3 regions of the Paenibacillus sp. FSL W8-0186 genome follow, and region 3 is predicted to be linked to each of the others. Evidence: a T-box and tRNA genes for the amino acid it is inferred to sense, from the RefSeq annotation. Region 3 holds a T-box; the other regions hold tRNA genes.
The links. The T-box of region 3 lies ahead of leuS (leucine--tRNA ligase). A T-box ahead of a tRNA ligase gene usually reads a tRNA of that ligase, here a tRNA-Leu.
Positions count from the first base shown of each region.

Region 1: it has a tRNA-Leu gene. The T-box ahead of leuS (leucine--tRNA ligase) is inferred to sense a tRNA for this amino acid. The anticodon was not compared.
Region 2: it has a tRNA-Leu gene. The T-box ahead of leuS (leucine--tRNA ligase) is inferred to sense a tRNA for this amino acid. The anticodon was not compared.

Region 1 covers NZ_CP150207.1:4,672,335-4,682,451, forward strand. Annotated here, with positions in the region: gene MKX50_RS20880 (Na+/H+ antiporter subunit E) at 1-257, opposite strand, end outside; gene MKX50_RS20885 (Na+/H+ antiporter subunit D) at 263-1,744, opposite strand; gene MKX50_RS20890 (Na(+)/H(+) antiporter subunit C) at 1,737-2,075, opposite strand; gene MKX50_RS20895 (Na+/H+ antiporter subunit A) at 2,078-4,966, opposite strand; gene MKX50_RS20900 (hypothetical protein) at 5,571-5,900, shown strand; gene MKX50_RS20905 (cation:proton antiporter regulatory subunit) at 6,019-6,513, shown strand; gene MKX50_RS20910 (aldo/keto reductase) at 6,655-7,482, opposite strand; tRNA gene MKX50_RS20915 (tRNA-Leu) at 7,650-7,731, opposite strand; tRNA gene MKX50_RS20920 (tRNA-Leu) at 7,758-7,843, opposite strand; tRNA gene MKX50_RS20925 (tRNA-Cys) at 7,855-7,928, opposite strand; tRNA gene MKX50_RS20930 (tRNA-Gly) at 7,940-8,014, opposite strand; tRNA gene MKX50_RS20935 (tRNA-Gln) at 8,021-8,096, opposite strand; tRNA gene MKX50_RS20940 (tRNA-His) at 8,120-8,195, opposite strand; tRNA gene MKX50_RS20945 (tRNA-Trp) at 8,223-8,296, opposite strand; tRNA gene MKX50_RS20950 (tRNA-Tyr) at 8,309-8,394, opposite strand; tRNA gene MKX50_RS20955 (tRNA-Thr) at 8,398-8,473, opposite strand; tRNA gene MKX50_RS20960 (tRNA-Phe) at 8,497-8,572, opposite strand; tRNA gene MKX50_RS20965 (tRNA-Asp) at 8,695-8,771, opposite strand; tRNA gene MKX50_RS20970 (tRNA-Met) at 8,788-8,861, opposite strand; tRNA gene MKX50_RS20975 (tRNA-Val) at 8,880-8,955, opposite strand; tRNA gene MKX50_RS20980 (tRNA-Glu) at 9,058-9,132, opposite strand; tRNA gene MKX50_RS20985 (tRNA-Ser) at 9,175-9,266, opposite strand; tRNA gene MKX50_RS20990 (tRNA-Asn) at 9,270-9,345, opposite strand; rRNA gene MKX50_RS20995 (23S ribosomal RNA) at 9,489-10,117, opposite strand, start outside.
Region 2 covers NZ_CP150207.1:4,231,025-4,241,141, reverse strand. Annotated here, with positions in the region: rRNA gene MKX50_RS18950 (23S ribosomal RNA) at 1-682, shown strand, start outside; rRNA gene rrf (5S ribosomal RNA) at 759-875, shown strand; tRNA gene MKX50_RS18940 (tRNA-Asn) at 882-957, shown strand; tRNA gene MKX50_RS18935 (tRNA-Glu) at 961-1,035, shown strand; tRNA gene MKX50_RS18930 (tRNA-Val) at 1,173-1,248, shown strand; tRNA gene MKX50_RS18925 (tRNA-Met) at 1,267-1,340, shown strand; tRNA gene MKX50_RS18920 (tRNA-Asp) at 1,357-1,433, shown strand; tRNA gene MKX50_RS18915 (tRNA-Lys) at 1,496-1,568, shown strand; tRNA gene MKX50_RS18910 (tRNA-Leu) at 1,581-1,665, shown strand; tRNA gene MKX50_RS18905 (tRNA-Gly) at 1,672-1,746, shown strand; tRNA gene MKX50_RS18900 (tRNA-Arg) at 1,757-1,833, shown strand; tRNA gene MKX50_RS18895 (tRNA-Leu) at 1,855-1,935, shown strand; gene MKX50_RS18890 (pyridoxamine 5'-phosphate oxidase family protein) at 2,096-2,632, shown strand; gene serA (phosphoglycerate dehydrogenase) at 3,120-4,712, shown strand; gene MKX50_RS18880 (PLP-dependent aminotransferase family protein) at 4,864-6,294, opposite strand; tRNA gene MKX50_RS18875 (tRNA-Pro) at 6,650-6,723, shown strand; gene MKX50_RS18870 (BofC C-terminal domain-containing protein) at 6,836-7,537, shown strand; gene ruvC (crossover junction endodeoxyribonuclease RuvC) at 7,750-8,253, shown strand; gene ruvA (Holliday junction branch migration protein RuvA) at 8,250-8,864, shown strand; gene ruvB (Holliday junction branch migration DNA helicase RuvB) at 8,897-9,901, shown strand; gene MKX50_RS18850 (SpoIID/LytB domain-containing protein) at 9,952-10,117, shown strand, end outside.
Region 3 covers NZ_CP150207.1:3,789,665-3,799,781, forward strand. Annotated here, with positions in the region: gene comER (late competence protein ComER) at 1-8, shown strand, start outside; gene leuS (leucine--tRNA ligase) at 5-2,446, opposite strand; T-box leader at 2,548-2,805, opposite strand; gene MKX50_RS17170 (hypothetical protein) at 2,882-4,537, opposite strand; gene kduI (5-dehydro-4-deoxy-D-glucuronate isomerase) at 4,697-5,530, shown strand; gene MKX50_RS17180 (DeoR/GlpR family DNA-binding transcription regulator) at 5,564-6,334, shown strand; gene kduD (2-dehydro-3-deoxy-D-gluconate 5-dehydrogenase KduD) at 6,360-7,112, shown strand; gene MKX50_RS17190 (glycosyl hydrolase family 28 protein) at 7,197-8,651, opposite strand; gene MKX50_RS17195 (carbohydrate ABC transporter permease) at 8,752-9,588, opposite strand; gene MKX50_RS17200 (sugar ABC transporter permease) at 9,590-10,117, opposite strand, start outside.

The DNA of each region.
Region 1 (10,117 bases), 880 kb from region 3:
ATATTCAGCTTCGGAGACAGCACCTGTCCGATGACCACAAAACTCGATTTAAAGAGCTCTTTAATGAACAACACAAGCAGTTTGATCATCGCCCACACCTTCCTCATATAGAAGCCCTGCGGCCAAAAGCGGCCGAACAGGCCTATCAAGGCCAAGCCGATCATATAACCCACAATCAGTCCAGAGGCCGACCAGTTATTGTTCAAGAACATCCAGATCACAGCGATCAGGAAATTCAATAAAATTTGAAGCGCCATATCATCTACTCCTTCAGCACGGCATCGATATAAATTGCTGGGTTCGTTAAGACATCCCCGGCCTGAGACGCAAGAGAGTATACCCACTCAGAGCCGATCCCGATCACAAGGATAAGGGCGAACAATGCAGCTGCACTAGATAGCAGCCCTTTGATCCGGACTGGCTCCTGGATGGCTGCAGGCTGCTCCCCGCCGCCATAAAAAGCTCCGATAAATACACGCATCAACGAATAAAGTACGATCAGGCTGGACGCAAGCGCAATTCCTGTCCATAAATAATGCCCCGATGCAAACCCGCCCTGGACGATCAACAGCTTGCCTGTGAAGCCGCTGAGCGGCGGCACACCGATGATCGCGAGCGTGACGATAAAGAACATCCAGCCCAGCAGCGGATAGCGTCTTATCAGCCCGCCCATTTGCCTCAAGTCACTGGTGCCCGCGGCCTTGATGAGCATTCCCCCCAGCAGGAACAACAGCGCTTTGGCGATCATGTCATGGATCAGATAGAAGACGACGCCATCCATAGATGTCTTGTTCGCCGTGGCGATTCCGAAGGAAATAAAGCCGATCCCGATCACAACGTTATAGTTGATGATCCGGTGGATATCGGAATAAGCGACTGCACCTATCCCGCCTAATATCATCGTCGCCACAGCCATCCAACCGATGAGCGAGTGGGTAAGCTCCGGCTGGTGATAGAATATGAGGCTGAAGGTTCGGGCAATCGCATAAATGCCGACCTTGGTCAGCAGCGCGCCGAACAAAGCCTTCACCGCCGTTGGCGGGGCGCTGTATGAGCCCGGCAGCCAGAAGAACAGGAACAGGCCCGCTTTAAGCGCAAATACGATGAGAAATAACACGGCGATGACATTAATTATCCCGCCCTGTCCCACCTCGGCTATGCGAAGCGATAAATGTGCCATGTTCAGTGTACCGGTAACACCATATAGATAGGCGATCGCCGCTACAAAGAAGCTGGAGGACACGATGTTGACCAGAATATATTTCAGCGTCTCCCTCAGCTGCCGTTTCGTGCCTCCAAGCACGATCAGGGCGTAGGAAGCGATTAGCATCACCTCAAAGCAGACAAACAGATTGAACAAATCCCCCGTCAGGAACGATCCGTTTACGCCTACGATCAGAAATTGGAAGAACGGATGGAAATAATGCCGCTCCCTCTCTCTTCCGATGCTGCCGAACGCATAGAACAGGCAAGCCGTACTTAGCACTGTCGTCGTTAATACGAGCAGCGCCGCCAGCATATCCGCCGTAAATACGATTCCGTATGGCGGCGCCCAGCCTCCCATATGCAAAGTCTGGATACCGTTCAGTCTAACCTCTCGGACGATGAGGACCGCCGCGAGAATATTCAGCACTGCCCCTGTGGCATTGATCCATCTTTGCAGCATGACCCGGCTATGGGCAAAAATAAGAGCAACTGCAGTCAGCAGAGGAATGATAAGCGGAAATACGAGTAAATTATTCACCTTCGTCCCCCCTTAGCTGCTCCATATCATCTGTCTTCAGTTTTTGGTACGCCTTATAGGCGAGTACAAAGAAGAAAGATGTGACTCCGAAGCTAATTACTATAGATGTTAATATAAGAGCCGCCGGAACCGGATCCGTATAGGCGGAGGCATGCTCTCCAAGCAGCGGAGGCGCCCCTTTCTTCAAACGGGCCATTGTTAACAACAGCAAATGCACCGCATGCGTCAGCAGAGAGGTCCCGAGTATGATGCGCAGCAAGCTCCTGGTAAGGATCAGATACACTCCGACCATGAACAGGATGCCGACGGCTATTGACATCATTAATTCCATGATTACCGATCCCTCCCGATCTCAAGAATAATCGTCATCGTGACCCCCACGACGGTTAAATACACGCCCAGGTCGAAAATGACCGCCGTAGCCAGCTCGACCTCCCCGAGAATCGGCAAATACTCATGTCCGAACGCATGGCTCAGAAACGGCACGCCGAACCACAGCGAGCCTAGCCCTGTTAGAAAAGCGATAAGCAGGCCCGTGGCCATGACCTTCTGGAAATTAAGCGGAACGATGCTGCGCATAACCTCTTGTCCATAGGCGATTGCAAGCAGCACGAGCGCGGCCGAAGTCATCAGTCCGCCGATGAATCCGCCTCCCGGATTATTGTGGCCGGCAAAGAACAGATACCAGGAGAACGTAAGGATAATAAACATGGCAACCCTTGAGGTCATCCGCAGAATGACATCGTTGCTTCTTACCGGTATAAGCCCGCCTCTCAATTGCTTGTTAGAGCCTAAGCGGGGAGGGAGCTGCTCCTGCTTCTCGTCCAAACTTAGGCGAATCATGGAATAGATGCCAAGCGACGCAATGCCGAGCACTACAATTTCCAGCATCGTATCGAAGCCGCGGAAGTCTACGAGGATGACATTGACGACATTTTTCCCGCCAGCCAGTGTGTAACTTGCCTCTAGAAAGAACTTCGATATTGACTCGAAGGGGTGGCTGTTCCCGGCGCTTAAAGCACTGAGTGCAATCAGGGTGACCATAAGCCCTACTCCCAGCGCAATCAGGAAATTCGTAAGCTTGAATTTAAGGACGGACAGCTCTTTCTTTAGCTTCGGCAAATGATAGAAGCACAGAAGGAATAGCGTGACCGATACCGTCTCCACGATGAGCTGGGTAAGCGCCAGATCCGGCGCCCGGAATATGACGAAGAACAAGGACACCATGTAACCGACGGCCCCCGTCAAAATAATCGCCAGCAGACGCGAATTGGCAAAGGGCACCGCGATCGCGGCTATAATGAGGGCAAGCAAAATAGCTGCCTCGTATACCGTGACTGGAGCGTAGCTGCTGCTATCCAGGTTGAAGCCGTCAAACGCAAGCATAATGGCTCCAAGTACAACTACGAGAAACGTGAAAATATAAATCAAGTAATGCCGTACAGAACCGGTCATATATTTATCCGTTAACCACTTTGACGACCGCTCCAGCATCCCCAGGCCCGAATCATACACGCCGTTCAAGGAGAAGCGGGGTGATCCAGGGCTATTCAATACCTTGACCTTAGGCTGCAGAACAAAGACCAGAATGCCTGCGCCGATAACGCCGAGTGTCATGAATACCTCCGGCGTCCAGCCATGCCAGAATTCTATGGATACGAGGAATTTCTCTCCCGGCCCGAGCAGGCCCGGCATAACTGCTGCCATCGCAGGCTCGATGAGCGAGTACGACAACAATCCGGGGAACAGGCCGAACACGAGCGCAAGCGCGGCCATGATCACTGGCGGTATAAGCATACCGACCGGAGCCTCGTGCGGCTGCAGCTTCAGCTGCTCCGGCTTGAATTTGCCGGTAAATGTTCTGACCAGCAGTACCATGCTGTAAGCAAAGGTAAAGACGCTGGCAGCCCAAGCGATCACAGGAAACAGGCTGCTCCAGGTATCCATGCTCCATATGCCCATTTCCCGGGCATTCAGAACTGCCGTAAAGAACATTTCCTTACTAAGAAAGCCCCCGAACGGCGGTATGCCCGCCATCGATAACGCTCCTATGACAGCGACCGTGAACGTTACGGGCATGATAGACATTAATCCGCCCAACTTGCGGATATCTCGCGTTCCCGTCTCATGATCTACGATCCCGACAACCATGAATAACGCTCCCTTAAATACCGCATGATTCATCAAATGGAATATGGCGGCCATCGTTGCCTTGGAATAGAACAAAGACTGCTGGACGTCCGTGTAATACCCCGAGGCCGAACCGAGCCCCAGCAAAGCCATGATCAATCCCAGCTGGCTAATCGTGGAGAAGGCCAGCATCGCCTTCAGATCGGTTTGCTTGATCGCCTTGAACGAACCAAAGATCAGCGTAATAAGCCCTACGCCCGACACGAGCCAGAACCAGGACGCTTGTCCAGAGAACACCGGCGTAAATCTCGCTACCAGATATAACCCGGCTTTGACCATCGTTGCCGAGTGCAAATAGGCACTCACCGGCGTCGGCGCCTCCATCGCATCCGGCAGCCAAATATGGAACGGGAACTGGGCAGATTTCGTGAAGGCTCCGAGCAGCACCAGCAGCAGTGCAGGCAGCATCAGGGAATGGCCGATGATCATATCGGAGCTCTGAATGATTTCTCTCACCGAGAACGTGCCGGTCATAATATAAATCAATACGAAGCCAGCCAACATCGCTAGACCGCCAAACACGGTAATGAGCATGGATTTGAACGCCCCATATCTGGAACGCTCCCGGTGATGCCAGAAAGCGATCAACAGAAAGGAAGAGATGCTCGTCAATTCCCAGAAGCCGTAAAGCACGATCAGATTATCAGATAGGACAACTCCCAGCATAGCCCCCATAAATAGAAGCAAATACACGTAGAAGCGATGAACGGCCTCTTTTTCCTTATCCATATAAAAAATGGAATAGAAAACGACCAGTGTACCGATCCCCGAAATTAGCAAAGTGAACAGCAATGACAACCCGTCCAACTGAACGCTGAACTCGATGCCAAGCGAGGTGATCCAGGGGACTGCGGCTACGATATCATGACCCGATTGAACAATGGGGATCTGCCTCAGGAAGTAAACAAAGAGTACGGCTGGCGCTAACATAACGGCCCATCCCGGGTGCGGTTTTCCCGGCAGTCTCTTCAGCAGAGGCATTCCTGCAGCCAGAATAAATGGTAAAATGATTGCTGCGTGCAAAATAGACAACATGCTTCCTCCTTACTCGTGCTATATAACCTGTGTCTCATCAGCTTAGCCATATTTAAATCAGAACATAAATACGGTATCCCTGAAAAAACACAAAAAGAGCCCGCGTTTGGCAGGCTCCTCCGATAAATCAATATGTGGTTAAGGCTGTCGTGCAATTGAAGCACATCCAAAAGTATATCCTTTTTTTGAGCGGTTGTAAACACGAATCTAACTGTATATATATAGCTCATTAAGGAAATCACTTTCTATAGTAAAGGAGAGTGATTTCCATGCCGATCCGCCAAATCCTCGTCTGCTCATCCATATTTCTCGTGATTATTTGCAGTGCCGCGTTTCTTGCCCGCCAGCTGTCGCCACTCATGTCCCTAGAACAATCGCGCTTATACTTCAAGCAATTAAATATTGGATTAAGAAACCCAGCTGCGTTTCAGCCCCGGGAATACATCCGGATCGTACCGTCCTCTCATCCGGAAGGATTTCCTTGAAATTGGGCGAATAATTTATCATCATTCTTTTGAGATACTAAGGATTGTGTGCTATCCTTAAGGTTAGCAGCTATTTTAGAGAGGGGATAAGCATCATGATACATATTCGGCAAACGATGGTATGGTTTTTTGCCTCTGTCTTTGCGCTAATCATGATTTTCTTTATTCCTCATCCAGCTCTAAATCCAGGACATGTCGCAAGTTTCGAACATACGGCCGTTGAAGCTGAGCAGCCCCTCCGCAAATCGGAGAACAAGGCAGCCCTTCTGACGCCTGCACATGTCAAGCTTGGCAACGATCTATCCCCGTTTTACCTGTTAGTCATCCCCGCCGCAGCCAGTAGTATAATTGCTTTGGCAGGGATCTATTTCCGTCCATTTTTCTATCAATTCATGAAGCGAATCCTTCTGTTACCCATCAAATTTACTAGCATTTATGCTGCTTGATTTACATGTAAATGATAAGTAACTAGAATTATCGCCCATGCTCGTGAAGGAAGATCGGCGGTTGTATTAAACACACCTTATACAAATAACACTTCTTAATATTGGAGGTCGGAAGCTAATGAATCTTAAAGAAACCGAATTGCCAGGCATCGGCAAAAAATTCGAAATCGAAACACGCAGTGGTGAGAAATTAACTATTACTATCCATGATGATGGTCGTCGTGAAGTTTATCACTATGGAGCGGATAACCCGGACGACAGCATCTCTAAAATATCTTTAACCGACGAGGAAGCCCGGTATGTTTCTGCCATTATTGGCGGAGTTACTTACAAGCCTACACCATTGGAGAATATCGAAGTCGCGTTAGGCGATCTCATTATTGAATGGTATAAACTTGAACCTCACTACAAAGCGATCGGCAAGACGATCGGCGAGTTGCGCGTTCGTCAACGTTCCAGCGCCACGATCATTGCTGTCGTTGAGAGCAATCATTCCAAACATATCAATCCTGGACCGGATTTGCTCCTTACTGCCGGCGCATTGGTTGTCGTAATCGGCGAACGTCTGCACCAGCAGCAGATCCGTCAGATTCTTCTGAACGGAAGTGCTTAGTTTTTTCTGTAACAGTATCATTCGAAGTTTACAATAAGAAGCACCTTGCCTCTCTGACGGCATGAAGAAGCGCCCTAAGTTTCAATTGAACTTAGGGCGCTTCTTACTTTCTCTAGCACTATAAATTATGCTAACGGAATATTAGAAATCGAAATTGTCCGGATCAGGACCAACGCGCTGATCTTGATTCAGACCATCAATTTGCTTCATTTCCTCTGCAGTCAATTCGAAATCAAATACATTAGCATTTTCAACAATCCGTTTTGGATTAGATGATTTTGGAATGGTTACAATGCCATGCTGCAGATCCCAGCGGATAATAACCTGAGCCGTGGATTTGCCGTATTTTGCCCCGATAGCCTTCAGTACTTCGTTGTCCAGCAGCTTGCCTTGGGCAAGAGGGGACCAGGCTTCGATTTGGATTCCTTGCGACTTGCAGTATTCCCTCAATTCCACTTGGCTGAGCAGCGGATGCAGCTCCACCTGATTGACTACCGGTCTTACCTCTGCGTTTGCCAGCAGGTCTTCCAAATGATGAATCTGGAAGTTCGATACGCCAATAGAGCGAACACGTCCGTCCTTATGTAACTGCTCAAGCGCTTTCCACGTTTCTTTATATTTGCCCTTAACTGGCCAATGAATCAAATAGAGATCTAAATAATCGAGGCCAAGCTTGCTCATGCTCGCGTCAAAAGCCTTCAGCGTACTATCGTAGCCTTGATCGGAGTTCCAGACCTTCGTAGTAATAAACAGTTCTTCGCGGGATATGCCGGATGCTTTAATCGCTTGGCCTACCCCTTCTTCATTCTGGTACAAAGCAGCAGTGTCAATGCTTCTATAACCGTTGCGGATGGCAGCTTCTATAGAAGCGGTGACCTCCTGGCCTTCACTCATCTTATAGACACCGAGGCCCAGCCACGGCATTTGTCTTCCATTGGACAAGGTAACCATAGATTGAATGTGATTCATCTCGTATGACGCCTCCTCTAATTTGAATCGTTTGCCCATCGTCTCCCTAACCAAAATAAACCTTACGATCCTTAATGTCAAATTTCGTTCCTCTGAATATTAGTCACAAAAAAGAAGGTATATGAAATTGCTCCTAGAAACAATTTCATATACCTTCTTATCGATAATACCGATGGCCGGACTCGAACCGGCAAGCCTCTCGGCACCGCATTTTGAGTGCGGCGTGTCTGCCAATTCCACCACATCGGCACACTATAAATCCATCACTTCACAAGTGCGGAAGACCAGACTTGAACTGGTACGATAGTCACCTACCGCAGGATTTTAAGTCCTGTGCGTCTGCCGATTCCGCCACTCCCGCAGGGAATTAAATGGAGGCGCCACCCAGACTCGAACTGGGGATAAAGCTTTTGCAGAGCTGTGCCTTACCACTTGGCTATGGCGCCGTATATAAAAATGGAGCGGACGACGGGAATCGAACCCGCGACCCTCGCCTTGGCAAGGCGATGCTCTACCGCTGAGCCACGTCCGCAACATATGGCTGGGGATATAGGATTCGAACCTATGGAATGACGGAGTCAAAGTCCGTTGCCTTACCGCTTGGCTAATCCCCAATATGTGATTTTTAAGATAAAAATGGGGCGATCGATGGGACTTGAACCCACGAATGCCGGAGCCACAATCCGGTGCGTTAACCCCTTCGCCACGACCGCCATAATATAAATATTCTATTGTTTTACTGGCAGGGGCAGCAGGAATTGAACCCACACTAACGGTTTTGGAGACCGCTGTTCTACCTTTAAACTATGCCCCTATGTGGTAAAACTGGTGGAGGCTGATGGATTCGAACCACCGAACTCGTACGAGAACAGATTTACAGTCTGCTGCGTTTGGCCACTTCGCTAAGCCTCCATGTGGTGCCGGCGAGAGGACTTGAACCCCCAACCTACTGATTACAAGTCAGTTGCTCTACCAATTGAGCTACACCGGCGTTTTCAATTATCAGATAAATCATGGTGGCTCGGGACGGAATCGAACCGCCGACACGAGGATTTTCAGTCCTCTGCTCTACCGACTGAGCTACCGAGCCTTATAGGAATAGTTCGTTGGATCCTCTTCACCTATTCCGCTGCGACCAGCTCATTAAAGTGACGGTTTCCAGAGCAAGCTGTGAATCCTTGCGGATTCTCACCTCTTAGATTGAGGTTATAATGGCGGAGCCGACGGGATTCGAACCCGCGATCTCCTGCGTGACAGGCAGGCATGTTAGGCCTCTACACCACGGCTCCACACTAGATATTGCAATTGCGGGGACAGGATTTGAACCTGCGACCTTCGGGTTATGAGCCCGACGAGCTACCGAGCTGCTCCACCCCGCGTCAGTAATAAATTATATATGGTGGAGGCTAACGGGATCGAACCGCTGACCCTCTGCTTGTAAGGCAGATGCTCTCCCAGCTGAGCTAAGCCTCCGAGGAAAGACAATTTCTATTGTATCATATTACCCGGTTAGAAATCAAGCTTTTTCTTAAAAACTTATAGGAATTCTCATCCCCAATTGAAGCAGTTAAATAATGGTGACCCGTAGGGGATTCGAACCCCTGTTACCTCCGTGAAAGGGAGGTGTCTTAACCCCTTGACCAACGGGCCACATATGTATCACACACTGCTATGATACTAAAAAAATAATGATGGCGGAGAGAGAGGGATTCGAACCCTCGAGACGCTTGTGACGCCTACACGATTTCCAATCGTGCTCCTTCGGCCAACTCGGACACCTCTCCATATGGCTCCCCGAACAGGACTCGAACCTGTGACAACTCGATTAACAGTCGAGTGCTCTACCGACTGAGCTATCAGGGAACATTATCATATTCAGATGAATTGATCACCTGAAAACTGGATACGAAACTTCATTTGCGTGTTAGCCCTTACTTGGTTCACCGGGGCCCCCGAAAAGTATTCGGTATACTCTTCGAAGCCTCCGCTTCACTTTGTGGGGTATCTTGGATAAGCCCTCGACCGATTAGTACCTGTCAGCTCCATACATTGCTGCACTTCCACCTCAGGCCTATCAACCTCGTCGTCTTCAAGGGGTCTTACTAATTGGGAAATCTCATCTTGAGGAGGGCTTCACGCTTAGATGCTTTCAGCGTTTATCCCATCCGCACGTAGCTACCCAGCTATGCTCCTGGCGGAACAACTGGTGCACCAGCGGTGCGTCCATCCCGGTCCTCTCGTACTAAGGACAGCTCCTCTCAAATTTCCTACGCCCACGACAGATAGGGACCGAACTGTCTCACGACGTTCTGAACCCAGCTCGCGTACCGCTTTAATGGGCGAACAGCCCAACCCTTGGGACCTACTTCAGCCCCAGGATGCGATGAGCCGACATCGAGGTGCCAAACCTCCCCGTCGATGTGGACTCTTGGGGGAGATAAGCCTGTTATCCCCAGGGTAGCTTTTATCCGTTGAGCGATGGCCCTTCCATGCGGTACCACCGGATCACTAAGCCCGACTTTCGTCCCTGCTCGACTTGTCAGTCTCGCAGTCAAGCTCCCTTTTGCCTTTGCACTCTGCGAATGATTTCCAACCATTCTGAGGGAACCTTGGGGCGCCTCCGTTACTCTTTAGG
Region 2 (10,117 bases), 440 kb from region 3:
TGATCCGGTTCGGGGACAGTGTCAGGTGGGTAGTTTGACTGGGGCGGTCGCCTCCTAAAGAGTAACGGAGGCGCCCCAAGGTTCCCTCAGAATGGTTGGAAATCATTCGCAGAGTGCAAAGGCAAAAGGGAGCTTGACTGCGAGACTGACAAGTCGAGCAGGGACGAAAGTCGGGCTTAGTGATCCGGTGGTACCGCATGGAAGGGCCATCGCTCAACGGATAAAAGCTACCCTGGGGATAACAGGCTTATCTCCCCCAAGAGTCCACATCGACGGGGAGGTTTGGCACCTCGATGTCGGCTCATCGCATCCTGGGGCTGAAGTAGGTCCCAAGGGTTGGGCTGTTCGCCCATTAAAGCGGTACGCGAGCTGGGTTCAGAACGTCGTGAGACAGTTCGGTCCCTATCTGTCGTGGGCGTAGGAAATTTGAGAGGAGCTGTCCTTAGTACGAGAGGACCGGGATGGACGCACCGCTGGTGCACCAGTTGTTCCGCCAGGAGCATAGCTGGGTAGCTACGTGCGGATGGGATAAACGCTGAAAGCATCTAAGCGTGAAGCCCTCCTCAAGATGAGATTTCCCAATTAGTAAGACCCCTTGAAGACGACGAGGTTGATAGGCCTGAGGTGGAAGTGCAGCAATGTATGGAGCTGACAGGTACTAATCGGTCGAGGGCTTATCCAAAATACCCCAACATTGGGGCTAACACGCAAATGAAGTTTCGTATCCAGTTTTCAGGTGATCAATTCATCTGAGCACGTTTGGTGGCAATGGCGGAGGGGTTCCACACGTACCCATCTCGAACACGACCGTTAAGCCCTCCAGCGCCGATGGTACTTGGACCGCAGGGTCCTGGGAGAGTAGGACGTCGCCAAGCGGATGTTCCCTGATAGCTCAGTCGGTAGAGCACTCGACTGTTAATCGAGTTGTCACAGGTTCGAGTCCTGTTCGGGGAGCCATATGGCCCGTTGGTCAAGGGGTTAAGACACCTCCCTTTCACGGAGGTAACAGGGGTTCGAATCCCCTACGGGTCACCACTTTCATTACAAGCATCATTAGGGATGAGAATCCCTTGGGGGTTCGTCGGAGATTAAGCGTCGTTAGCAATAACATCGCAGTCTCGAACGAAATGAGAGTATCCCCTACGGGTCACCACTTTCATCAAAAGTATTATGGAGGCTTAGCTCAGCTGGGAGAGCATCTGCCTTACAAGCAGAGGGTCAGCGGTTCGATCCCGTTAGCCTCCACCATATAAAATTTATTACTGACGCGGGGTGGAGCAGCTCGGTAGCTCGTCGGGCTCATAACCCGAAGGTCGCAGGTTCAAATCCTGTCCCCGCAATTGCATTACCTAGTGTGGAGCCGTGGTGTAGAGGCCTAACATGCCTGCCTGTCACGCAGGAGACCGCGGGTTCGAATCCCGTCGGCTCCGCCATTACATCTCTGAACAAGGGATGATAATCCATTAAGGATTTGTTGAAGTTTCAGTATTATTTTGAGCCATTAGCTCAGTTGGTAGAGCACCTGACTTTTAATCAGGGTGTCGAAGGTTCGAGTCCTTCATGGCTCACTTTTAAAGGTTGCGCGTGTGGCGGAATTGGCAGACGCACTAGACTTAGGATCTAGCGTCTTCGGATGTGGGGGTTCAAGTCCCTCCACGCGCACCATGAAATGCGGACGTGGCTCAGCGGTAGAGCATCGCCTTGCCAAGGCGAGGGTCGCGGGTTCGATTCCCGTCGTCCGCTCCATATATATTTTGCGCCCTTAGCTCAGCTGGATAGAGCGTTTGACTACGAATCAAAAGGTCGGGAGTTCGAATCTCTCAGGGCGTGCCATTTTTTATTTGCATATGATATGCCGGTGTGGCGGAATGGCAGACGCGTTCGACTCAAAATCGAATGGGGAGACCCGTGGAGGTTCGAGTCCTCTCACCGGTATTAGCTAAAAGAGTTCATTGGAGATATTCTCTAATGAGCTTTTTTTATTGTTTACTATTAAATATGGATTGCTGTATCTCTGTAATTATGGACGTTTATATTCACTCCAATGGCTGATAGACTTACATAATAATACATCAGTACAGTAGGAGTGAAACCAATGGATGGAGTACGTTACAAGGCAAGGGAAGTGTTGGACAAGAGCAAGATTGAGACATTTCTGCAGCAAGCTCGAATTGGACATCTTGGAATGGTTGATGGCCATCTGCCGTATGTTGTTCCGCTCAATTTTGTTTGGTTAGATGGAAAGCTTTATTTCCATGGGGCCACCGGTGGGAGACGGAATCAGGTTATGAGTGTGAATCCGGAGGTCTGCTTTACGGTTTGTGAAGAATATGGAACGATTACTGATCCGGTGCCAGCCAAGACGGACACAGCGTATATGAGTGTAATGATTTTTGGCAAGGCACAGCCGATCGTCGATCTGAATGAAGCTACACATATGCTGCAAGAAATGATTTATAAATATGTGCCTGGTTACTATAATCGGCCGTTACCCCAGCAGCATGTAGATAAATACCGATCAGCCGTATTCGGTGGTCCGGTTCAAGTGTACCGAATTGATCCCCATCATATCACCGCGAAAGAAAATCCGATGGATGAAGAAAAAATGTTTGAACCTGGAAAAACTGTGTAGAGGATAAATCAATAAACATTTCAACAGAGCCACGGGTCTTGATTACAAAGACGGGGGCTCTATTATATTTTCCCCATAAATTCTATAAGATTGTTTCAGCAAGTCGGTACATCCCTTTCTCAATTAGTCCCTCTTCTCCTTAGCAAAACCCTATACCCACCCTTTGGTTTATTCTCTAACAATAGAAATGGAGTTGATGCACGCGAATTCCGCCTACAGGGTGCCCATAGGGCCCTCGTTTCCTCGTCAAACGATTCATCCGCCCAAAGTCGGTGCACAGTGAAAATGGGTACCCCTAACTGCTGAGCGATAGCTCACTATTGGATTGCTTAAACATATCGATTTTGGATGTATTTAACCAGTCCAACAATTGCTATACTAGCATAGTGCTCTTCATCCATGCAATGTTAGACAGGCTGAATCAATCACTGATCAAGCCGACAATTTAACTGCCGTAGAGTCTTCACATAGAGAAGGAGGAAGGTCGATGTTTAATGTATTGGTATCAGACCCGATAAGTCATTTTGGATTGCAGCAACTGATGCGTGCTGAAGATGTGAAGGTCACCCAAATAACAGGATTGAGTGAGGAGGAACTTATCTCTATCATTCGTCCCTATGATGCGCTGCTCGTTCGTTCTCAAACGAAAGTCACTCGTCGTGTTATAGAGGCCGGGGTTCATTTGAAAGTCATTGGCCGGGCTGGAGTCGGTGTGGACAACATTGATTTGGATGCCGCAACGAGCCGAGGGATTATCGTGATCAATGCACCCGACGGCAATACGGTTACGACGTGCGAACATACCTTTGCGATGATGATGGCGTTGGCCCGGCATATACCGCAAGCCTATGCCAAGACGATTGCCGGGCTGTGGGATCGTAAAACATTCGTTGGCGTTGAATTGCAAAACAAGATACTCGGTGTACTCGGGCTCGGCCGGATCGGGATCGAAGTGGCCAAACGCGCAGCGGCGTTTGGGATGACCGTTATCGGTCACGATCCCTTTCTATCGGAAGAAAGGGCTAATAAACTGGGTATTAAGCTGGCAACCTTAGATGAAATCCTGCGAACTGCTGATTTTATGACGGTTCATACGCCGCTAACGAATAATACGCGCCATATGATTGCCAAACCGCAATTCGACGTCATGAAACGGGGAATGCGAATGATCAACTGTGCCCGCGGGGGAATTATTGACGAAGCGGCTCTTGTTGAAGCACTCGACGAAGGTATTGTGGCAGGCGCCGCTTTTGATGTGTTCGAGCATGAGCCTCCAGCACCGGATCACCCATTTCTAAGGCATCCTAAAATGATTGTTACCCCGCACTTGGGTGCATCTACTTTGGAAGCACAAGAGAATGTTGCCCTCGGTGTTTCCGAACAAGTTATTCATGTGCTGCGACATGAACCATTTAAAAATGCTGTCAATATACCGGCCGTATCAACCGATCTGCTGAACAAATTACAACCTTACTTAACATTGTGCGAGCAACTGGGAAAAGCGCTTGCCCAGATGACCGATGGTTCCGTGCGTGAAGTCACGGTGGAGTGTGCAGGGGAACTTGCCGATCTGGATACGTCATCATTGATCCCTTATGTGCTAAAGGGCGTACTATCTCACCATCTTGGTGCAGAACAAGTTAATATTGTCAATGCCATTCACTTGGCGAAGAACCGCGACATTCACTTTGAGGTCCGAAAATCCCTGTCAACCCGAAGCTTGTCCAGCGAGATTACGATTCGACTAAAGACGACAATCGAGGAGAGATGGGTGACAGGCTCTGCTGTGCCCGGCGTTGGGGAGCGTCTTGTCCGGATCGGGCCATACCCGGTTGATATATCACCTGAAGGATATGTTTTGCTCATTTCACAGATGGATAAGCCAGGCCTCATTGGGCGTGTTGGAACATTGCTTGGAGAAAGCGGTATAAATATTGCCACGATGCAAGTCGGGCGCAACGAAGTTGGCGGTTCAGCGGTCATGATATTAAAAAACGACAAAAAAGCTTCCAAGAATGTGATGGAATCCTTATTTGCGATACCGGAAATCAAACGGGTACGGGAAGTTTCCTTTGTCTAATTTAACAATGTGCAGAGATAGGGGGGGACAAGGAGCTATGAAAATTTCTACTCAAAGAAGCGGGGGAGAAGATATCAGTCATCTAATTGAAGAGAATCTCAAGAACGTGATTTCTTAAAGCGTATACAGTGGGAATGGCGGGATTGCTGTATTATATAAGCATCCCCGCCAACCGATAAATGCCTTCTTCAATGGCTGCTTCATCTACTTTAGCAAAACCCAATACCCATCCTTTTCGACCGCTTTCCAAACAATACCTGCTAAGCGGATAAACACGGATTCCCTTTTCTAACACCAGGCTCGTCACTTTTTCCTCGTCAAACGATTTATGAGCTTCAAGAAGCATATGCAGCCCCGTTTCTACGCCGCTAAGAGTGAAATATTCACTGAGACCTGAAGCATTGATGGCCTTTGTCATGGCTGCGTGTCTGCGCCGGTATACATTTCGAACACGTCTCATATGGCGCATGAAATGGCCATGTTTAATAAAATGAGCAAGCGTTAATTGCTCCATAATCGGAAGATGACGATAGGTTAATTCATGGATCTGGGCAAGCTGACGGATGGCCTCTCTGGGGCCGATGATTGCTGATATCCGAATCCCGGGAGCAATCATTTTGGAAAAACTCATCATATATAATGTATTCTGAGGTTGTTGACTGAACAAGGTTGGAAGCGGATCACCGCGATATCGAAATTCGCTGTCATAATCATCCTCGACAATCCAGAACCGCTGCTCAGCAGCCATATGCAACAATTGTTGCCTGCGGGGTTCCGACATAATAACCCCAACTGCGCACTGGTGCGATGGCGTAACAAACACAAGTTTGGATCCGGGGTGAATGCGGTCTACGCATAGTCCGTATTCGTCGACCGGAACGGGGACAACTTGCATACGCCGATACTTCATCGCCATCCAGGCAGCAGGGAAGCCGGGGTCTTCAACCGAAACCGTTTCTCCTTCATGTAAAAGAGCCTGGGCGATCAAATCGATGCTGTGTTGTGCGCCTGAGGTTAATATGATTTGATCGATATCTACATGGATCCCCCGTTCAAGCGATAAATGACGTTGAATCTGTTCTCTTAGCGGCCGGAATCCATAGGCATCGCCGTAAGACCAATGGTCTAAATCTGCTTCTGACGAGGCCTGCAAAAATGATTGCCTCCAATTCTTTTGAAAATGTTCGTCTAAATAAGGCTCATGGGGTGTGAAGTCTATTTCTACTTTTCGCTCGTCCCTGTCTCCGAACCAACTGTGTAAATGGCCGATTGCAGCATTTAATAAAGGCAATTCGGGTTGGATTGGTCCTTGAGCCGCAGTTTCCTCTGAAGGTTGAGTAGCATATGTCCATTCGCTAACTCTTGTTCCGCCGCGACGAGAGGTTACGGTATATCCGCGGCTGTATAACTCCTCGTAAACAATCTGTATAGTTGAACGGGATACGCCGATCAATAGAGCGAGCTCGCGGGATGGCAGCAGCAATTCGCCAGGCGGCCATTTTCCGGTTGTAATATTGTGGATTGCTTGGTCCAGAAGTTGCTGCCAGATAGGACGCTCGTCATCTCGGTTTACTATTAGCATTTATGCACCTCCAGTGTTCCTACTTGAAATTATGGATTGACCTAAATGAAGCCTTCTGGATATTTGAAACAATCCATTGATTGACATGCTATCATGGCATTACCTTCATTTGCAAATCATGAACAGTTTTCGCTTTGCCGTTTTAGCCTTTAATCCGACTAACTTTACATACTGAAGCCGTATAGGTGTAAACATAAAAAATCCAAGGAGGCCGTCTGCATGAAGCAGCATCTTCCTTGACTTTGATTGATGGTTGAAAAATAAAGTGTTGACATATTTGGTTCCAAGTGATATTATCTTAGAAGTGACCCAAAAAGGAATCACCACAAGAAATCATTTATGAATTGCTTGACATCGGGACGTAGCTCAGCTTGGTAGAGCACCTGGTTTGGGACCAGGGGGTCGCATGTTCGAATCGTGTCGTCCCGATATGACAAAGAAGCAGCCATTCTTTAGAGTGGCTGCTTCTTTATGTTCTGTATATTTCAATCCCCGTCCGGTCACAATAACAGTAAATATCGACCGATAGAAGGGGATACCAGTGAATATCTTCCGTATCAAAAAGCAGCTGAGGCGCCGGTGGAGAAGATGGAGACGCGCTATTTGGACGATTGGCGGCTGCGGGCTGGTCACCATGATGACTTGGCTCGGACTAATGTTGTCCAATCAAATGGAGCAATTGATGGCCAAAGAGCCGATTGCTCTGGAAACGCTGGGAATCATCAGGGAAGCGGCTATAGGCGCAGGCAAGGAGACTGATTTGGAACCAGCCTGGATCGAACAATTGAGCCGAAGCAGGCAGCGGCGAACCGTTCATTTAAACAAAATATATGCATGCGGAGAAGAGAGTTCCGTCCTGGGAACCTTAAGTCCCGATGAAGTCATTGAAATATATCGCGCTAATCCAGGCTGGCAGGGAAGCCTGGATGCCCAAGGAGACGTCTGGTTTGAGCAGCAGATCAATGAGCTGTCGGAGATGTGCAGAAGCAACGGATACTTCGGGATCGACCAGCAGGGGAATCTCAGTCTGTTCGAGGGACCTCCGGATAAAGAGAAGGTGCTTAAAACCTTTTTCCAATTAGACGTAGAGACGATGGAAAGCTCTCTGCCACCTGACGTACTGCTGCACCTGCATCAGGGCATCCGCATACAGGATTTGGACGAGTACAACAGCGTACTGTCAACATTCAGCGAATTTGCAGCCATGCCGGCCAGGAAGGTCATGCAACAAAAGGATGAATAAAGCGTATATACTATCATGCCAAGAGGCGTTGTCTAAACGTCTCTTTTTTGTTGCCGCTGACAAAGTTCTACAAAGATTTTCCTCAACAGTCCTCATTCTTTTGCTATAATAAGTGAATACATATGTTCGGTTATCTGGACATAGGCTTCGCTTCCGCAAGGGAGCTCCTTCAGGAATATGGAGCTGTAAACAAACATGGGGAGAGATAGAGGTTGCGAATATTAGGGATTGACCCGGGCATCGCCATCGTCGGTTTCGGCTTTATTGATAAACAAGGCAGCAAATGCGTTCCCGTACAATACGGCTGCATTCAGACAGAGGCGCATACGCCAGAGGAAGAAAGGCTGCTTCATGTCTATGAAGCCATGGTTCAGCTTATCGACAAATACCAACCTGACGCCGTAGCGCTGGAGAAGCTGTTCTTCAACCGGAACGTGACTACTGCCATGTCAGTCAGCCAGGCGCGAGGCGTACTCGTATTGGCTGCGGCACAGCGCAATTTGCCGATTTCGGAGTATACGCCAATGCAGATCAAACAAGCGATGGTAGGATACGGCAAAGCGGAGAAGAGGCAGGTGCAGGAAATGACAAAAATGTTCCTGAAGCTGCAGGCGATCCCGAAGCCGGATGATGTGGCGGATGCGCTGGCCGTAGCGATTTGTCATGCCCATTCTTATACATTAAATTCGAAATTGAACGAGGTATTGAGGACATGATTGATTTTGTTAGGGGCCAGGTGGCTCATTTGGAAAACGACTATGTCGTGTTGGACGTTCAGGGAATTGGGTACCGAATTTATTGCCCGAACCCCTATGTGTTTGCTGCCAAAAACGAGCAGACGACGGTGTACACCCATCATCACGTACGGGAGGATGCTATCCTGCTATACGGCTTTCCGACGCGGGAGGAGCAGAGGCTGTTCCGCAAGCTGATCGAAGTATCCGGGATCGGGCCGCGGGTGGCGCTCGGCATTTTAAGCGGGGGACAGCCGGAGCATGTCGTAGCTGCCATCCAGCAGGAGAACATTACGTTTCTGACCAAGCTGCCGGGAATCGGGAAGAAGACGGCGCAGCGGATGATCCTCGATCTGAAGGACAAGCTGGACGGCCTGGGCGGGCCTTCGCTGTTCGACGAGGCGCCGGCGGATCTGGACGGTCTGGATGGGCTGAACCCAGGCTGGCCGGAGGCCAGGGAAGGACTAAAGGCGCTTGGTTATACAGACGCCGAGCTTGATCGTGTATGGCACCAGCTAAAGGATTCGATCAAGCCTGCCGAAGAGGTGGATTCGGTGATGAAAAAAGCGCTCAAGCTGCTGTATGCAGGCTGATCTTGGGCTAGAGGGGAAGGAGCAGGTTAGCGATGGAAGACCGGATTATATCCGCGAATTTGATGATGGAAGAGCAGGCCGTGGAGCTTAGTCTTCGTCCCCGTTATTTAGCGGAATATATCGGACAGAGCCAAATCAAGGACAACTTGAAAATATATATCGAAGCCGCAAAAATGCGCAACGAAGCACTGGATCACGTCCTGTTGTACGGACCGCCAGGCCTTGGAAAGACGACGCTGGCCAATATTATCGCCAATGAGCTTGGCGTCAACCTGCGGACGACATCAGGTCCGGCGATCGAGCGGCCAGGGGATTTGGCCGCTCTGCTGACGAACTTGCAGGAAGGGGACGTTCTCTTCATCGATGAAATCCATCGGCTGCATCGGACGGTGGAAGAGGTGCTGTATCCGGCGATGGAGGATTTCGCCCTGGATATTATGATCGGCAAGGGGCCGAGTGCAAGGTCCGTAAGGCTCGATTTGCCGCCGTTTACGCTGATCGGCGCTACCACGAGAGCGGGACTGCTGTCAGCGCCGCTGCGCGACCGTTTTGGCGTGGTGAACCGTCTGGAGTTCTATACGGTGGAGGAGCTCAGCTATATCGTAAGCCGCGGCGCAGATATTTTTGGCATCGATATTATCGGGGACGCAGCCGACGAGATCGCGCTTCGCTCACGGGGAACGCCGCGGATTGCCAACCGGCTCCTCAAGCGGGTGCGGGATTTCGCTCAGGTGCGCGCTGACGGCCATATTACTACCGATATTGCCAAGGAAGCTTTGCAGCGGCTGCAAGTTGATCCTATGGGTCTTGATTTGATCGACCATAAGATGCTTCGGGCGATGATTACGAATTTTCGGGGCGGGCCTGTCGGACTGGATACGATCGCCGCGACGATCGGGGAAGAAAGCCAGACGATCGAGGACGTATACGAGCCATACCTGCTCCAAATCGGTTATTTGCAGCGTACACCGCGCGGCAGAGTGGCAACTCCGGCGGCTTATCAGCATCTGGGGCTGCCCATGCCTGCAGATTCTTAAGAAGAGAAACCAACTGACGGCATTACACGTTGATGAGGAGGATACAGAGCGTGATTATTCCTAGACCGAGACGAGGACAAAAAAACAGGGGCTCGAAGTGGGCAGCGGCTCTATTGAGTGCAGCATTGCTGGGCGGCTTATTCCAGACGCCAGCCGGCGCGGATGCAATGCCGGACACGCGAGTTCGCGTCGCCATGTTCCTGGACTTAGGCAGCA
Region 3 (10,117 bases):
TGCTCTAGCCGACCACGATATTGACGAGCTTGCCCGGAACCGCGATAACTTTGCGAACAGCCTTTCCTTCAATAGCCTGTTTCACATTCGGCAAAGCCATACTGTGTTCCTGCATCGCTGCCTGATCAAGATCCTTGGCTACTTTGGTGCGGTCCACGATTTTGCCGTTCACCTGCACGACGATTTCCACCTCGGAATCGACTGTCCAAGCCTCGTCATATACCGGCCATGGCTCATAAGTGACGCTCTCGTTATGGCCAAGGCGCTCCCACAGCTCTTCCGCCAAATGCGGAGCCAGCGGGGACAGCATTTGCACGAAATTCGCCGCAGCGGCTTTCGGAATAACGTCGGTTTTATAGGCCTCATTTACGAAGATCATCAGCTGGCTGATCGCCGTATTGAAGCGCAGTGCCTCGAAATCTTCAGTCACTTTCTTGATCGTTTTATGCCAAGTGCGTTTGAAATCATCCGCGCCTTCGCTATCGTTGATTTTTGCGTTCAGGCTGCCATCCTCGGCGACGAACAGGCGCCAGATCCGGGACAGGAACCGATGCGTTCCTTCTACTCCGCTTGTATTCCATGGCTTGGTCGCCTCCAGCGGACCCATGAACATCTCATAGACGCGCAGCGTATCAGCACCGTATTCGTTCACGATCACGTCCGGGTTGATGACGTTGCCGCGGGACTTACTCATCTTCTCGTTGTTCGTACCGAGGATCATTCCTTGGTTGACCAGCTTGTGGAACGGCTCCTTCGTAGACACAACGCCCAGATCATATAGAACCTTGTGCCAAAAACGGGCGTAGAGCAAATGTAGCACCGCGTGCTCGGCTCCGCCGATGTACAGGTCAACCGGCAGCCACTCTTCCTGCTTCTCCTTGGAGCACAGCTCCTTATCATTGTGCGGATCAATGTACCGCAAATAATACCAGCAGCTTCCTGCCCATTGCGGCATCGTATTTGTCTCGCGGCGCGCCGGAAGGCCCGTCTCTGGATCTGTTGTATTTACCCACTCCGTGACGTTAGCGAGCGGCGACTCCCCCGTACCGGAAGGCTCGATATGATCAACCTCCGGCAGAAGCACCGGCAGTTGATCTTCCGGCACCGGCTTCATCGTGCCGTCCTCGAGATGCAGGATCGGAATCGGCTCCCCCCAATAGCGCTGGCGGCTGAACAGCCAATCGCGCAGGCGGTAGCTTACTTTCCCGCGGCCTTTGCCGTTCTCCTCCAGCCAAGCGATCATCTTCTTAATCGCTTCTTCGTTGCGCAGACCGTTCAGGAAATCGGAATTGACGTGCGCGCCATCCCCTGAATAAGCTCCTTCCGCAATATTTCCGCCCTCGACAACCTCGATAATCGGCAGATCGAACTGCTTTGCGAATTCATAGTCGCGCTCGTCGTGTCCAGGAACAGCCATAATCGCGCCTGTTCCATAACCAGCCAGCACATAATCCGCAATCCATACCGGCAGTTTCTCGCCGCTCACCGGATTGATCGCATAGGCTCCGGTAAAGACACCGGTTTTTTCTTTCGCCAGATCCGTACGCTCCAGATCGCTCTTGCGGGCAGCCTGCTCCCGGTAGTCTGACACTGCGGCACGCTGGGCTTCTGTCGTAATTATCTCCACCAGCTCATGCTCTGGCGCAAGCACGGCATAGCTCGCTCCAAACAAAGTGTCTGGACGTGTCGTGAATACCGTCAATGTCTCATCGCTTCCCTCGATCTGGAATACGACCTCAGCCCCTTCGGACTTGCCGATCCAGTTGCGCTGCATATCCTTGATGCTCTCCGACCAGTCGAGCTCCTCCAGATCCTCCAGCAGTCGCTCGGCGTATTCGGTAATCTTCAGTACCCATTGCCGCATCGGCTTGCGGATAACAGGGTGGCCCCCGCGTTCACTCTTGCCGTCGATAACCTCTTCATTAGCCAGGACGGTTCCGAGCGCCGGGCACCAGTTGACAGGCACCTCAGCCACGTAAGCGAGACCTTTCTTGTAGAGCTGGATAAAGATCCATTGCGTCCATTTATAATATTCCGGATCCGTCGTGCTGATCTCCCGATCCCAGTCGTAGGAGAAGCCAAGCGACTTAATCTGGCGCCGGAAGTTGTTGATGTTCTTGACCGTAATGTCGCGCGGATGCTCGCCAGTATCAAGGGCATGCTGCTCCGCAGGCAGGCCGAATGCGTCCCAGCCCATCGGGTGAAGCACGTTATAGCCGCGCATCCGCTTGTACCGCGAGACGATATCCGTCGCCGTATATCCCTCCGGATGGCCTACGTGAAGGCCTGCCCCCGATGGATAGGGGAACATATCCAGCGCATAAAATTTCGGTTTGCCCGGCTCCTCCGTAGTTTTGAATGTTTGATGCTCATCCCAGTATGCCTGCCATTTCGGCTCAATCGCCTGGGCACGGTATACATCGTGAGATTGATTGTTATTGCTCATGATCTTAAACTCCCTTCAGTGAATAAAAACGCCGATTGACGTATTTTCTAATTGCAGACAGGCCATCAAAAGAAAAACCTCCCGACCCATAGCGTATCATCGCTAGGGACGAGAGGAGTATTCCCGTGGTACCACCCTAGTTAGCTTCCGGCATGCTTTGCCATCCGCTCCCTTTGCACCCTTAACGCGGGCAAGACGATGATGTTTCCGGGAAGGCAAGCACCTGCCAATCGAGGCGCAGAATCCCATTGCATCATAACTCCGAGGCGAGTTCATTTGCATTCTCCAACCGGCTTGCACCATGCACCGGCTCTCTGGGTGGCAGAATTCAAACTATTATTCCTCTTCAAAGTTCTTGAATATCCATTTTGATTACCAATCATTATATAAAAATGAAACAGCCTCGTCAATGATAATTGAGGCGCGACCTCCTGTTTACAGCGCCCTGTATTGATAATGATCGTAACAAACAGGCTGACCGTCAATCAACGCTTCCGATCCGGCTTCTTCCTTTATATATAAACTCAGCCCTTTGCCGCAGATCATTCCCGTATATTCGACCTGAAATTCTCTATCCATCTTAAATCGGGGTTGAATTTGAGACATCACGCTGGCGAATTTTCCCAGATCAAAGATTCCGCGTTCATTTGCCGCCGCAGCGCCCACCGCTTCAACCACGACTCCGCTCCTGCGTCCGCGGCACACGACAAGCTGATAACCGTCCTGCCGGCGTATTTCATATGGCCCGCTCAAGTATACGGCGAAATAAGTGTCTTCCACTTGACCATACAATGCATCTGGCTCCTGCAGCCACTCCCCTTCGGGAATAACGCCGATCACTTCGCCGCGAACCGATTCCGGCAGCGGATATAGCGCCATAACCACATTTTGATGATAGAGCACCTCCGTCCATTCGCTTTGATGGCGGGGATCGCGGCCGGACTCATCATATCCTTCCCCAGGATGGAAAAAGTACAGCTGATTGCCTAACCCGCCGAGGCGCACCGGCAAACTGAACAGCCAGCGCAGCTGCTCGTTGTCGAATTCCTTGACCCTCTCCCATAACCCGCCTGCCGCAAATTGTTCAGTAATATATGCATAAGAGTGCAGCACTCGCCTCTGACCCTCGACCGTTTTTAGGAGCGAACGGCACACCTCGGAAGGCTGCTTTCGATCTAACGCAATACGCAGCGCGCTCTCCGGAGCAGCACGGAACAGAAGACCGGCATATTCCGTTCGCGGCATCTCTTCCGGGAGCGTAAAGTTGCCGAACTGCACATAATCATGCAGAACGTTCGCATCCCTTGGCGCGTCATGAGGCCAGCCGCGGGAATGTGCGCCGACCCAGGCGCCTTTTAAATACAGGCTCGCTCTTAATGTCCACAGATGATCCAGCATTTCGGCCAGCTCCGCCTTAATTTCCTCATGCTCCGCCAGCTCGAAAGCGCAGGTGAACGCCTGTATCCAGTGCCAAAACCACGGCAGCGAGCCGTATTCCGCCATCCCCTCCCGCTGTATAAGCTCAAAAGTGCGCTGCAGACAGTTTCTCCCGTCTTCAACTAAAGCCTGATCACTGTACCTTTGGCCAAAAATCAGCTTGGCCGCGGTGAATTTCGCTTCATGATGACCGTAATGTTCAAGCGGCCTGCGATAGAAATTGCTCTCATATACATTTCTTAATGCTGCTTCAAAGCTCTCCGCCAGCTTGCTGCTCATATGCCGGGCGTAGTTATGATAGAAATAAACCATCAGGCTTCCCATCAATTCAACGGGCAGCTCGTGAGGCCCGGCTTGCTCGGGAACCGGATGCAGATTAAGCGGCCAATGCCCGTACATCGGGCTGTCCGGATCATTCTGCTGCAGCTCGAGCACCCGCTGGAGTACCTTTTCAGCCAACTGCTTGCCCTCCGAACGATCGAACCCCGGCTCCTCCTCCGGGCTAACGGCAGCCGCGAATAGATAAGATGCGTAGTAATAGTTATCGCGAATATCGCCATGGAACCACAGACCGCTAGTTAACAGCGGCTGGTGCCGCGCTTTGGCCGCCACCTTCCGTACAATTTCGTTCATTCTTTGCTGATACTGACTCATAAGTTGACTTCCTCCTGGTCCCTAGTTTATCTGGATTACTTCGTTTCTTCTCTTGAGGCAAATGATCCAAACCGCTTGCAAAATAAACGCAAACGGATTAATATGAACCTATATGAACATTTTAAACCAAAGTGAACGAAAAGAGGAGGCTTTTTTAAAATGGAAAGACGTTATGCATCTCATCCCAATGAAGTAAAGCAGTTCGACACAGACCGGCTTCGGAAGGAATTCCACATCCCGACCCTATTTACGGCCGACAAGCTGGAGCTTGTCCTGACTCATGAGGATCGCCTGATTATCGGCGGCGCTTATCCTGTGAAGCAAGATGTGAAGCTGGAGACCGACCTGAAGGAGCTGGGCGTGTCCTTCTTCCTGGAACGCCGCGAGCTTGGCGCCATCAACGTAGGCGGCCCTGGGACGATTATCGTCGACGGCACAGAGTATGACCTCAATACAAAAGACTGCTTATTTGTTGGAATGGGCTCGAAAGAAGTTATTTTCCGCAGTAAAGATGCCAGCAAACCGGCCAAATTCTATCTGAATTCAGCGCCTGCGCACAAAGAGTTCCCAACCGCGAAGACGACGCTCGGCGAAGCCGACTCCAGCGCTCTTGGCTCAATTCAGAACTCCAACGACCGGACGATCCATCGTTTTATCCATGCGGACGGTATTCAGAGCTCCCAGCTGGTTATGGGTATGACACAGCTTAAAACAGGCAATATGTGGAATACAATGCCAGCGCACGTTCACCCGCGCCGGATGGAAGCTTATATGTACTTCGACCTTCCCGAAGATGCGGTCGTCATCCATCTGATGGGCGAACCGACAGAAACCCGCCATATCGTAATGAGAAACGAAGAGGCAGTCATCTCTCCTAGCTGGTCCATTCATAGCGGTGTGGGAACGAGCAATTATACGTTCATCTGGGGCATGGCTGGCGACAACAAAATCTACAGCGATATGGACGCCGTAGCCATGAAGGATTTAAGATAGAGAGATAAATATTTACGGAAGAGTTGAGATGGTATGAGTCCGATTAGACGGCATGAGAGAATCATGGAAGTTCTGCTGACGAATAAAGAGGTGACGGTTGCGGAGTTAAGCGACAAGCTGGGGGTAACCGGCAAGACGATTCGCGAGGATTTGACCCGGCTCGAGGAGCAGGGTTTGATTGTTCGCGTTCATGGCGGCGCCATTCTGGCGCAAAGCGATCAATTCGGCATCCTCCCTTCCAAGGAACCGCTCGCGAAGCATGCGGATGAGAAAGCCGATATTGCCCTTAGAGCGTTGCAGCACATCGAACCTAACGACATCATTGCGCTGGACGGGGGGAGCACGACATTGGAGATTGCCCGCCGTCTTAGCAATGAGCCGTTAACCGTCATTACGAATGATGTCTATATCATCAGCGAACTGGCCGCGAAGGACAATATACGTCTCGTCGTCCCCGGCGGCTACCGGGTTCGCAACATGCTGGCCGGGCCGGAAGCGACTTCGTATATTCAGCAGTTGAACATTCAAAAAGCTTTTATTTCGGCGACAGGCATTCACCCGGAACATGGGTTATCGATTTATACCGGAGACCTGATCGGCTTCAAACGGGCTTTAATCGAAACCGCCCGCGAAGTCATCGCCGTCATTAACCATCATAAATTCGGGCAAACCGCGCTGCGGACGTTCGCCTCCATCAATGAGCTGACCTGCATCATTACCGACAGCGGACTGCCGGCCGAGGTTGCCCGCCAGTACAGCAGCGCGGGAGTATCGATCGAGTGCGGAAACAATAAGAACTTCTAACCATTTATGAAGGAGAGTCCAACCCATGAAATTGTTCGATTTAACAGGCAAAACCGCTCTGGTAACAGGTACTACCGGCGGATTGGGACAGGGTATCGCCATCGGGCTTGCCGAAGCTGGAGCGGATGTCGTCTGTGTATCCCTTGGCCGCAGCGAAGAGACCGTGAATCAAATTAAAGGCCTTGGAAGAAAAGCGACCGTCGTTCAAGTCGATTTAAGCGATCACAGCAAATTAGAGGCAACCTTTAACGAGGCGCTTAAGCTGACAGGCCAGATTGATATCCTGGTAAACAACGCCGGTATTATACGCCGCACACCGGCTAAAGACCATAGCGCGAAGGATTGGTCCGATGTGCTTGACCTGAACCTCAATACGGTATTTCTGTTGTCGCAGCTTGCAGGGCGCCATATGCTGGAGAGAGGCAGCGGCAAAATCATCAACATCTGCTCGATGCTCTCCTATCAAGGCGGCATCAACGTTCCAGGGTATACGGCCAGCAAGCATGCCGTTGCCGGCCTGACCAAAGCCTTTGCCAACGAATGGGCTAGCGGCGGCGTACAGGTTAATGGCATCGCTCCGGGTTATATGGTTACGGATAATACCGCGCAAATTCGCGCGGATGAGAACCGCTACGCTTCAATTACGGACCGGATTCCTGCCGGACGCTGGGGAACGCCGGAAGACCTTAAAGGCTCGGCGGTATTCCTCGCCTCCTCCGCATCCGACTATTTGAACGGCCATGTTCTCTGCGTAGACGGAGGCTGGATGGCCAGATAATTCATTTCGGTTCCAACAGGCTTTACTAAAAAAGAGACATAAAGACTTGGATAAACGTCTTTATGTCTCTTTTTTCCATCTGCATTATTCAGCCAAAAACTTAATGCTGCGGGCATGCTCATTGATATGAAAATGCCCCTCTTCGGCCTGAAGTATCGTCTGCCCGTTTATTTGTAACCGAATAAATGTCACCCCATCGACAACTCTGTCCTGATCAAATCCGTAAATCCGGTTCGGCTTGGCGTTATCTCCTGTGTAGCTGACATTGCGAAATGTAATATTCTCAATGCGTGTGCCCGGCGCAGGGTTATAATCGGGATTATGCACCACCCGAATATCGATCAATTGTCCCAATTCAAAAGGCTCCACGCGAATATCATCATATCGAACGTTGCGGACAGTATTCTTATCACCCGCATTGATCGCCATCGCTCCCCAATAGTTCTCTTGGGGCTCATGATGTTCAAGAATATCCAAATTCTCGAACACGATATCTTCGATCGTATCCCCCTCCTTTTCGTAATCGCCATGCGTGCCAATCATTATCGGGTGCGCCACATCGGCCCATAATACCGAATTGCGGACCTTTACGCCGCTTGTGCCTCCACGATAATCCCAGCGGGTTCCGTAAATGGCAATACAGTCATCCGAGGTACGAAGGAACACATCATCGATCTCAACATCCGAGCTGGCCATCATATCGATGCCATCCGACCAGCCTCTTGTGCTGAATGATTTAAAATTTCGGATCCGGATCTGCCTCGACTTCCCGATATAAATACTGTAGTGAGGAGGGTCTATGAGAATTAACCCCTCAACCTCGATATTACGCGAGAACCCGATACGGATGCCGCGGAAGGCAGAGTATCTGTGATACTCGGATAAATACAGAACGCCTCTTCCTTTAATGGTTACATCCTGTACATGTTCGCAAACCAGCGAGCCCACAACGATAGCACCGCCTGCAATATAGACCGTTTTCCCGGACGGAATCCGCAGTATCGTCTCTTCGATATAATGCAGCCCCGGGGCAAAATATAGAATGTCAGGCTCCTGTCCCGAGCTGTCTAGCGGCGTCTTAAGCAATCTCCATATATCCGCGGCACGATGAACGGCCGTTTTTCCCGGCCGCTCTAATACGACTACACCGGGATCATCCGGCTGGGGAGCATCCTGTTCCGGTTCTCCAGCAAACAGATGCAGGTTGCGAAACCGTTCGCCATTGATCTCCACTGATAATTTCACGGAACGGTCGACCACAAAACGGATGATCCCGCTCTCGTGGTCTGCCTTTATTTGCGCAGAGAGCGGGCGGATGACCACGGAACGTATGTCGGTAAACAAGCATTCAATTTCCACTTCAACGATGCCTTCGCGGTCAAAATAGGTCATCGCTGCCTTACGAACGTGATGCATGTCCACTTTTACCTCATAAAGAAACAGCTCCTGCCAATCTCCATCCTTGGCCCGCGCACGAACGCGATAATCCTTCGAACCAACGGCTCCTTCGGGTGCTGAATAGATTACGGTCTTGTTCATCTGTATCCCCCAGTAATTCATAGTTATTTGCTAGTTAAGAAATACAGCCGGAGTAGAAATACCCGGCTGTATTTAAACGATGATTCTATGTTTCCCGCCCCTATCCTTTTGTTGCGCCTGCGGCAATGCCTTTGACGAAATACTTTTGCAGAAAAATAAAGGCAAGGAGCACCGGTACGACCGACATCGTCGTCCCCGCAAAAATCATATCCCAGCGGGAGGAGAATTCACCGATGTAACGATAGATTTCCACAACCATCGTCTTCGGCTGGCCAGACGGAAGTACCAGCATCGGCATGAGGAAGTCATTCCATATCCCGAGTCCGTTCAGCACAACCATGCTCGCCGTAACGGGCCCCAGAAGCGGGAATACGATCATCCAGAACGTCCTTACTTTGGAGCATCCGTCGATTTCAGCCGCTTCTTCGATTTCAAGCGGAATACCTTTGACGAAGCTGGAGTACAGCAGGCTGCCGAAGCCGACCGCCCCGGCGATATAAATCATGATGGGGCCTGCCAAGCTGCCGTACAGGCCGAGCATTTTCAATTCCTTGAACAAAGGGATCATATAAGCCTGGAACGGAATCATCATCCCGGCCAGGAAGTAGACGAACATAAATCTAGTCCATCTCGTATTTCTGCGCTGGATCGCATAGCCTGCCATAGGGATAATAATCACCTGGAACAGGATGGAAACGACAGTCAGAATCAAGCTGTTTACGATCGCTAAAGGATAGTTCGTTTCCGTCAGCAAATATTTAAAGCTGTCCAAATATAACGATTGCGGAAAAGAGATCGCGTCGCGCATAATTTCGGCGTTGCTCTTAAAGGCCGACATAATATTAAAGAAGATCGGAAAGAAGAAAATGACGGCGATCACCAGCGTGATCAGGAATATGCTCAAATTTATGAGTGTTTTTCGTGTTTTCAGTGTCATATTACATTTCAACCTCCCTCTTCTGGAGGACTTTCACCTGGAACACGGTAATGATCAATATGATGAAGAACAGTACCAGCGCCAGTGCGGTGCCGAATCCTTGCCGCAATTCGCCGAAGCCTACTTTATAGATGAGATACGTCAATGTTTCGGTTTCAAAACCAGGACCGCCGTCGGTCATGACTGCGATTTGGTCGAATATTTTCAGGGCGCTAATCATAGCTAGAACCATACATACCGTAACCGATCCGGCCAGGAGCGGGAAGGTGATATGACGGAATTGCTGCCAGCCGTTGGCTCCATCGATGCTTGCCGCTTCATTGAGCTCTTGCGGAATGCCCTGCAAACCTGCGAGATAAATAATCATATAATAGCCTGCGCCCTTCCATACGGTAGATAAAATGACGGCCAGCATGGCATATTTGGGATCGCCCAGCCAATCTACGGCGAATGCGCCTAATCCGAGTTTGTCCAACATTTGATTCACGACGCCGAAGTTGTAGTTGAGCATCATGGCCCAGACGAACCC